One region of the Shewanella psychrotolerans genome, then DNA from elsewhere that is predicted to be linked to it. Evidence: predicted binding sites of a transcription regulator. Region 1 holds the regulator's gene; each other region holds the start of a gene.
The links. The regulator sigma-54, encoded in region 1, starts transcription at its own class of promoters, with help from an activator protein. The targets are predictions, from matches to a motif close to GTTGGCACGNNNNTNGNNT.

Region 2: K0I62_RS13135 (flagellar assembly protein FlgT) is a predicted target of sigma-54. The motif match lies at 1,901-1,919, and genes of this name have one in related genera.
Region 3: K0I62_RS18970 (DUF1328 domain-containing protein) is a predicted target of sigma-54. The motif match lies at 1,561-1,579, and genes of this name have one in related genera.

Annotation. Positions count from the first base shown of each region.
Region 1 is NZ_CP080419.1:3,817,728-3,820,936, forward strand. It holds gene lptB (LPS export ABC transporter ATP-binding protein) at 1-625, shown strand, start outside; gene K0I62_RS16820 (RNA polymerase factor sigma-54) at 756-2,249, shown strand; gene hpf (ribosome hibernation promoting factor) at 2,280-2,567, shown strand; gene ptsN (PTS IIA-like nitrogen regulatory protein PtsN) at 2,570-3,013, shown strand; gene rapZ (RNase adapter RapZ) at 3,010-3,209, shown strand, end outside.
Region 2 is NZ_CP080419.1:2,958,238-2,961,446, forward strand. It holds gene K0I62_RS13130 (GSCFA domain-containing protein) at 59-1,843, shown strand; gene K0I62_RS13135 (flagellar assembly protein FlgT) at 2,025-3,182, shown strand.
Region 3 is NZ_CP080419.1:4,319,889-4,323,097, reverse strand. It holds gene K0I62_RS18975 (bifunctional protein-serine/threonine kinase/phosphatase) at 1-1,414, shown strand, start outside; gene K0I62_RS18970 (DUF1328 domain-containing protein) at 1,624-1,800, shown strand; gene K0I62_RS18965 (hypothetical protein) at 1,824-2,018, shown strand; gene K0I62_RS18960 (diacylglycerol kinase family protein) at 2,076-3,209, shown strand, end outside.

The DNA.
Region 1 (3,209 bases):
ACTCGGCCCCAACGGAGCAGGAAAAACGACCACGTTTTATATGGTTGTGGGTCTAGTTCAGAGCGATAAAGGACGTATCTTTATCGATGAAGACGACCTCACCTTAGACCCTATGCATCTGCGAGCTCGCAAAGGGATTGGCTACCTGCCACAAGAAGCGAGTATCTTTAGAAAGCTTTCGGTACACGACAACATAATGGCCGTACTGCAAACACGAAGAGAACTCAGCAACGATCAACGTGAAGAGCAGTTAGAACACCTGCTAGAAGAGTTTCACATCACCCATATTCGTGATAGCCAAGGCATGGCACTATCGGGAGGCGAGCGTCGCCGAGTAGAAATTGCCAGAGCGTTAGCCGCTAACCCTAAGTTTATTTTGCTCGATGAGCCCTTCGCTGGCGTCGATCCTATATCAGTTATCGACATTAAGAAAATTATCGAGCAGCTGAAAAATCGCGGCCTAGGTGTATTAATCACCGACCATAATGTGCGCGAAACTCTCGATGTTTGTGAGAAAGCATACATTGTGAGTCATGGCAATTTGATTGCCGAGGGAACTCCTGCTGAAATCTTAGACAACCAGCAAGTACGAGCGGTGTACTTAGGTGAACAATTCAAGCTATAGTTAATCTTATAAGCGATCGGCATAGGAGATCCCTCCTATGCCGTACATAATTAATATTTGCCTTTAACCAATTAAGGCTACCAATAAAGCTTTCTCATTTTATAATTAGAAACAAGGGAATAGCAGTACAATGAAAGCGTCACTTCAGCTCAAAATGGGTCAGCATTTAACCATGACACCCCAGTTACAACAAGCGATTCGTTTGTTGCAATTGTCGTCATTGGAACTGCAACAAGAGATCCAGCAGGCATTAGAATCTAACCCTCTTTTAGAGTTAGATGAGGAGCAAGAGGGCGCCGATAGCGACGCTCGAGAAGAGCGCAATGATAATAATGAAACCTACGAAGTCGATTACGATAATAAGCTGCAAGTTGACTCCAGCGAGGACAATTCTGGCTTAGAAACATCCGACGCGCTCACCCAAGATTCCATGCCTGATGAACTCCCCGTTGATACCACGTGGGATGAGGTATACACAGCCTCATCTAACTCCAGTTCAGGCGCGATGCGCGACGATGATATGCCTTTTCAAGGGGAAACGACTGAAGGCTTGTATGAACACCTCGAGTGGCAAAAAAATCTCACTCCCTTTTCAGATAACGATTTAGCCATCGCTACAGCCATTATAGATGCCATCGACGAACGCGGTTACCTCACGCAAACCTGCGACGATATTCTTGAAGCCATGGGCGATCCAGAAATCGAACTCGATGAGATCGAAGCGGTACTCAAACGCGTCCAGCATTTCGATCCTATTGGCGTTGCCGCCCGAGATCTCAGTGAATGCTTAACCATTCAATTAGCGCAGTACAGTGATGATACACCGCATATAGCTAATGCAAGAATGCTCATTAGTGAACATTTAGATCTTATCGCGGGTAGAGATTTTCGCCTATTGATGCGTAAAACTAAGCTAAAAGAAGACGATTTACGTGATGCGATCTCACTGATCCAGACGCTCAATCCGCGTCCTGGACTGGCAATCACCGCCAGCCGCGACGAGTATGTTATCCCAGATGTCACCGTGACGAAGAAAAAAGGTCGCTGGGTCGTAGAGCTTAATCCCGATAGTATGCCTAAAATTAATGTAAATCAGCATTATGCCGCTATGGCTCGCAGCACTAAGAGCCAGGCGGATGGACAGTTTATTAGGGGCCACCTACAAGAAGCGAAATGGTTCTTGAAAAGTTTGGAGAGCCGCAACGAAACCCTGTTAAAAGTCACCAACTGTATTGTTGATTTTCAGCAAGGCTTCTTTGAGTTTGGCGAAGAAGCGATGAAGCCGATGGTGCTAAACGACATTGCAGAAGCCGTTGAAATGCATGAATCGACTATCTCTCGAGTAACAACGCAAAAATATATGCACACCCCGAGAGGCATTTTTGAACTAAAATACTTTTTCTCTAGCCATGTGGGAACCGACGATGGTGGTGAGTGCTCTTCTACTGCAATACGGGCATTTATTAAAAAGCTCGTCGCAGCGGAAAACCAAAAGAAACCACTAAGTGACAGCAAAATGGCTCAACTTTTGGCGGAGCAAGGCATAAAAGTTGCGAGACGTACAATTGCTAAATATCGAGAGGCATTATTAATACCGCCATCGAACCAACGTAAAAGTTTGTAATCAACAACTGGAAACCGGAGGAGTGAATTTATGCAAATAAACCTTACAGGGCACCACATTGAGATAACCCAATCTCTACGGAACTATGTTGAAGAGAAATTCACAAAGCTTGAACGACATTTCGATCAGATCAATAATGTCCACGTTATATTAAATGTCGAAAAATTGATGCAAAAAGTTGAAGCCAAGTTACATCTCCGTGGTGGAGAAGTCTTCGCGACATCGGAACACGCGGATATGTACGCCGCGATAGACTCCCTGATCGATAAATTAGATCGTCAGGTTATTAAACACAAAGAGAAGCAAACTAAACATTAACGATGGAACTTAGTACCATCCTGCGGCCGGAGTGCACAACCTGCGCCACTCCGGGCAGTAAGAAAAAGGTACTGGAACTTATCAGCGACTTAGCCGCTGTCCAGTACCCCACCCTTTCCTCTCAAGAGATATTTGAAAGTCTTCTGGCGAGAGAAAAAATGGGCAGCACAGGTATAGGCAATGGTATTGCGATTCCTCATGGGCGACTAACCAACATAGATCAACCCGTCGCCGTACTGATAAAGTGTGCTGAACCAATCGCATTTGATGCCATTGATAATCAGCCAGTCGATATCTTATTTGCGTTACTCGTGCCCGCAGATCAATGCGAGCAACACCTTAGTACATTAGCCGCTATGGCTGAGAAGTTAAATGATAAAGCCATCATGAAACAGCTAAGGAAAACCCAAGATGAAGCAGAGCTATATCAGGTGATCACTCAATGAAGTTAGTCATAGTATCCGGGCGCTCAGGATCGGGAAAATCAGTAGCACTAAGAGTGTTAGAGGATCTCGGGTACTACTGTGTCGACAATCTGCCATTACAGATGATAGAGTCGCTGTTAGCCCAGCTCAAAGGCAGTAACGATTTGGTCGCCATTAGCGTCGACGTTCGTAATATTCCAACCCAAGATCTTAAATT
Region 2 (3,209 bases), 860 kb from region 1:
TCATATAAATGTCTGTAGTCCTATTTTTATGACATTTCCATAAATTTAGGAAACTCTTATGCAAAAAAGAACAACTCCCTATAACGATAGAGATGAAAATTTTTTTTGGCGCAGTGGCGTTGCTTCTATCAACCTTGGTCATCAGACATTCGATAAATTACATAGAATAAATTTACCAATTGAAAACCCGAAAATTTCATCAGCAGGTTCTTGTTTTGCACAGCATGTTGGGCGCTGGCTTAATAGAGAAGGGTATTTATTTAATCAAAGCACAATTGAAACTAATCAAGTTTCAAGTTTTGCTTTCGGCAACATATACACCCCGCGATGCTTTCTTCAGTGGTTTGATATTATTGATGAAAATAAATATTTTGATATTGCTTGCGCTATTCATAATGAAAACAACCGTTACTATGACCTCTTAAGACCTAGTGTCTATCCCTCTGGTTTCAATACAAAAGATGAGTTAGTTGAGGCGAGAATATTTGCCGCAAAAGAGATGTACCAAACCCTTAAAAATACAGACGTACTCATTTTCACACTTGGTTTAACAGAATCTTGGAAAAATCGAAACGATATTTTCTATCCAAGCTGCCCCGGTGTTATATCAGGAGAATTCAATGAAGCAGAACATCTGTTTCACAATTTCACTTATGATGAAATTTGCTCTGATTTACAACGACTAGAATCACGTATTACATCAGTAAATCCAAAAATCAACATTATATTAACCGTATCTCCTGTACCACTGACGGCAACAATGACTAATAAGCATATATTAGTCGCTAATCAACACTCAAAATCACTACTTCGCACAGCAGCCAGCTTCATGTGTGATAATTATGACAATTTCGAATATTTCCCCTCTTTCGAACTCATTACAGTTCCTGCCGACAACGATTTTAGGTTTGAAACGAATCGAAGAACAGTTACTCCCGAGGCCGTAAACTATGTAATGGAACATTTCAGAATGGTGCTCGATAACGCTAACAATATGACTTCAAACTCCAATCAGAATAAGCTTTCAAATGTTAAGCACCGAACAGCAGATACTGAAGAAGTTGTATGCGACGAAGAACTCATCGAATCCGCAGCCAAGCTGACAAAACAATCGCTAGACAATCCAATATGCGATCTGACCCTATTTGGTGACAGCCACATGGGTAAATTATCAACAGCACTTGACAGGATGAATATTACACACTGTGGCGGTATGGTGATGAATGGCTCAGGTTTCTCTCAAAAGAAATTTGCGCTGTGCGACACTGAATACTTTGTTCCTCTAGAAAATGCCATATCGAGAAAGTTATGGTCAGTGATATTTAACAACTTAAATAGTCATGAACAAAAATGCCCCCCTCTAACTTCAACAATTATTACAAATTTAGGGCTACAGACTCATCAAAACATACTTAGATTTACAACATGGATACAAAATTCTTACCCACAAGGGATAGCAGAAATAACACTTAAAGAGTTCGTTGATTACTTTAATGACGATCTCACAGAACAGCTTTCCATCTTACTTAAGCTTCACGAAAATGGTCACAAAGTCATCGTAGTATCAGATCCACCATTTAGTCAGTATTTTGAAGAATCTAAAAACATGAAGAACATCATTTATGCCTATTTTAATGCGATGGAATATGTATGGAATGAATTTGGTATCACCTTCTTCAATGCAGCGCGAGCATTCGATGAAAAAGTACCAGACCCAGAAAGTTATCTATCGACTATCGAATACGCAGACCAGCAACATGATTGGATTCACGGTAATGACAAGTATTATTCTTGGCTCGCAGAAGAACTGTTAACGCTCATAGACCAATCGCACAAAGCGTAAACACTATTCAGTAAGAGTGTAACGTCAGAGTCTCTGCTATTACACTAATTGAGTTCACTAGGCACATTTATTGCTTATTACCTGTAATAACAGAGTTAGGTTCAATTATCGGCACTAAACAGTCATCATTTTGGCACTACCGGTAGAGCTTAAGGCAAGAGTATCAACCAGAGAACGAGTAATGAAAAAAATTCATTTATTGATTTTCATTGTTTCCTTAATTCATTTGAGTGCTTTCGCGCAATGGGTTGAAACATCTGGAGAAGCAAAAATTATCAATGGCAATGTTACTCAAGCTAGAGAGGATGCCATTCAGCAAGCGTTGAGTTATGTAACACTTAAGTCTGGAGCTAACTTTAGTAGTGAACAACAAATACAAAATGGTCTACTGACTAAAGATAACTTTACAATCACGCAGTTGACACATGCGTCAAAAGTCGAACTATTGAGTGAGCAAATCGATCAGCAAATACTTACCGTCAATCTTCGTGTCGATGTGTTAAATGCCACGGAACAGCAGTGTCAAACTGAAAACCAAAAAGCAGCAATCTTGGTCACTCAGGCACAAATTAATGACAGGGCCCAATTGAGATACGGCAACATTGGGAACTTTCAAAAAGAACTTTCTCAGCGACTGGGAAATATCATACGCCAGCGTGGTAAAGCCAGCTTTCCAAATATCCATGCTAACGAACGTCTAGACATAACCCAATCATTAGTGGATATACGCGGTTATCGCCTTCCAAGCTGGTTGAGTGAAATCACCGATAGCCAATATGTGCTATTACCAGAGATCATCGACATCTCAACCGATCCAGCACCAAGCAGCATACTCGGTTTGTGGGACAGCTCACCAGAACGACAATTTCAAATTCGCTTATCTCTCTACCACGGTATTAGTGGGGAACAAATATGGAGTGAATCCTATAACTCACCTGCTCAATGGGAATTTGAAAAACAAGAAACGGTATCATCGCAAAGTAATCGCTTTTGGGATTCAAGCTATGGCAAGAATATTGACACAGTGTTAACTCAAGCAAGTGCAGATATCGATAAAGTGCTCAGTTGCCGGCCTCTACTAGGACAGATAGTCTCCCGGCAACATAATCGCATTATTATCAATCTCGGCCGTAACAATGGCATCAAAGTCGGTGATAGTTTCCAGTTGGTACTCCAACAAAACATGCCAGACAGACTTGAGAACATGCGAGCGGTAGCAAGCAAAAGCAGCGCAACAGTCACCATAGACCAAGTCACACAAGAGAGTGCTACAGCGGTGCTAGAAGGTGCCAATGCAGCGCTAAATATCCAAATTAATGATATCGCGATAAAAATATAGACGGATTTAGAACACTATTTAAGCAAC
Region 3 (3,209 bases), 500 kb from region 1:
TCGTCATAACGGCTATGTAAGCACTTTTAGTGCGCTGATTTTTAAGTCTAATAGTGTCCATCTGTTTCATGTGGGCGACAGTCGTATATACAGGCTTAGGCAAGGAAGTTTAGTGCAGTTGAGTCGAGACCATTGTCATCAGGGGTTCGGTGATAAGGGATTATTGACTCGCGCTTTAGGTATGGATAGCCATCTTGAGATCGATTATCAATGTCATGAAGTGAACCCTGGCGATCTGTATTTACTGACTACAGATGGGGTACATGATTGGTTAACGCTAGCGGAGTTACAACGAGAGCTTGGGGAAGAGGGGGAATTGACATCGCGGGCCAATAGGTTGCTCGAACAGGCACTGGCTAAAGGCTGTCAAGATAATCTCAGTAGCCTATTGTTACGGGTAGACAGTCTGCCCTATGTTGATGTGCAATCTTTGTCGCAAACCTTATCGTATAGAGTGATACCTCCCGCCATGACAGTGGGGAATCGCTTAGATCATTTTGAGGTGATAAGCGTGCTATATGGCGGGAGTCGCAGCCACGTTTATTTAGTCAAAGATCTGCACGATGACGCTCGCTATGCTCTTAAGGCACCGTCGCTGAACTACAGTGAAGATGGTGACTATCTCAGTAGCTTTATTCGTGAACAATGGGTGGGTCAAAGGGTTCAGCATCCGAGTTTAATGAAGGTCTATCCGACTCAAAGTACATTCTTATATCATCTATGTGAGTTGATCCCAGGGCAAACTCTCAGACAGTGGATGGATGACAATCCAGAGCCTCAATTGACTCAAGTAAGGCGCTTGCTGACCGAGATCATCATCGGGGTAAGGGCATTGCAGCGTATGGGAATAGTACACAGAGACTTAAAGCCTGAAAACATCATGATCACTCCCCAAGGCAAAGCAGTGCTTATCGATTATGGTGCCGCTCAAGCTCAGGGATTAGTAGAGTTATTCTCAACATCTGCCGAAGGGGGACGAAATGAACCGCCTTTAGGGGCGTTAGATTATATCGCGCCAGAATATTTGACCACTGGGGTTGCAACCCATGAGTCGGATATTTTCTCTTTGGGGGTTATAGTCTATGAGATGTTGACGACTAAGTTGCCCTATAAACAGCAGCGCGGTAGCTGGCGGGGAAATATCGCTCATTTGAATTATGTCTCGCTGTTGCATTATCGCGCCGAATTGCCATTATGGTTAGATCTTACCCTAAAACGGGCTTGCCACCCTAAGCCGAGTCAGCGATATCTCTCTATGTCGGAATTCTTAGCCGATTTTACCCGTCCCAATAAGGCTATGCTTTCCAGAGTAAAGCTGGCGCCCTTGATCGAACGTGAACCTGTGATGTTTTGGAAAGGTTTGAGTTGTCTACTCCTGCTTCTGCTGATGCTGCAAACTTGGCTGATGGTGTAGAGATCCTGCCAAGCTAGGCTGATGTTGGTATATATTACTTGGAGCTGAGGTAAAAATTACCTCATTGCGAGAGGTGTCATTAAAGCCGTGTGGGGTGGAAAGTATCAAATAATAGATTAATCAACATCTTGAGTTACTTTTTTGGGGTTGGCACGAAGCTGGCAATGACTTTAAGTTGATGTGTTATTTCATAGCTCAAGGAGGTTGTCATGTTAGGTTGGACCCTTATGTTTCTGGTCATTGCTCTTATTGCTGGTGTCCTTGGTTTTACTGGTATCGCTGGCGCCGCCGCTGGGATTGCTAAGATTATTTTCTTTGTCTTTGTTGTTCTTTTGCTCATTACGTTAGTTTCTAAAGCATTGACGGGGAAAGCGCCACGCCTCTAATATCTTAATTATGAGAGATAAATATGAAATTATTAAAGCGAATAGCAAGCACGAGTCTTATGCTATTACTTAGTACGGGTTTAATGGCTTGTTCTGATAATAAGGCTGAAAATGCCGGTGAGAAAGTCGATGAGCTACTTCAAGATACGGGAAATGCCGTTGAAGATGTCTGTGAGGATGTGAAAGAAAGCGTCGAAGCAAAAAATCCAGATTGCTAATGGGTCTGCGAGCTAGTCCAGTTAATTAAGCTAGCTTGTTCTTATTTAGAGGGCACGATGTTAACTAAGATCAACATTAAATATTACTATAGCTTTGGTGCCTTGTTGGCGCTTTTGTTGTTATTTACATTTGAGCACCTTTTACTAAAGCTTATGTTTGCCTGGGTGGCTCTGTCTCTGATTTTAGTCAGTTCGGCTTATTGGTTAAATTGTGCGGGTATTTTTAGAAAGTCCATTGACGGCACCATACCTTGGTATGTTCGTTGGGGCTTTATTCCATTTCTCTTGTCTAATCAGCTCTATAACACTTGGGCTAGAGCGAGAGATACGGTTCCAGTCATTCAGCAAATCGATAAGCAGTTGTATCTAGCCGCTCGATTATTACCCTCTGATATTCAAACCCTTAAAGATAAAAATATCTCTTCTATCTTGGATGTTACCGCCGAGTTTGATGCTTTAGACTGGTCGTTAATCGGCGAAGATGTGGATTATTTGAACATCCCTATCTTAGATCATAATGTTCCTACGCCTGAGCAGCTTAATCAGGCGATTAATTGGTTGCATCGGCAGATTAAAGCTGGAAAGGCCGTGGTCATTCATTGCGCCTTGGGCCGAGGCCGCTCAGTGCTTGTGCTAGCGGCTTATCTTGTTTGCCGCCAGAGAGATATCACCTTCTCCGAAGTCTTAGCTAATATCAGTAATATTCGTAAAACGGCAGGATTAAATTCTAGACAATTAGCCGCAGTTGAGAAGATCTATGCCGCAGGCAAAATTAGAATAAATAAAAGGGCTTATATTATTGCTAACCCTGTCTCCGGTGGTGGGAAGTGGGCCGAATACGCCCAACAGATTGAGCAGGAATTATCTGGGTATTTTGCTCTTGAGATCATGCTTACCGAAGAAGATGTGAGCGCAACGGTATTGGCGCAAAAAGCTCGAGATTCTGGGGCTGATGTTTTAATTGCGTGTGGCGGGGATGGCACCGTCAATCAGGTGGCTTGCGTGCTGGCATCTACCGACATCATATTGGGCATTATACCGCTAGGAACAACGAATGCTTTGAGTCACACCCTGTTTGGAATAAGCAGCAAGTTAATTCCCGTGCGTAAGGCATTGGATATTATTATTCAGGGAAACCTACAAACCATAGATACGGCTAAGTGTAACGACGACTTAATGTTATTGCTGGTG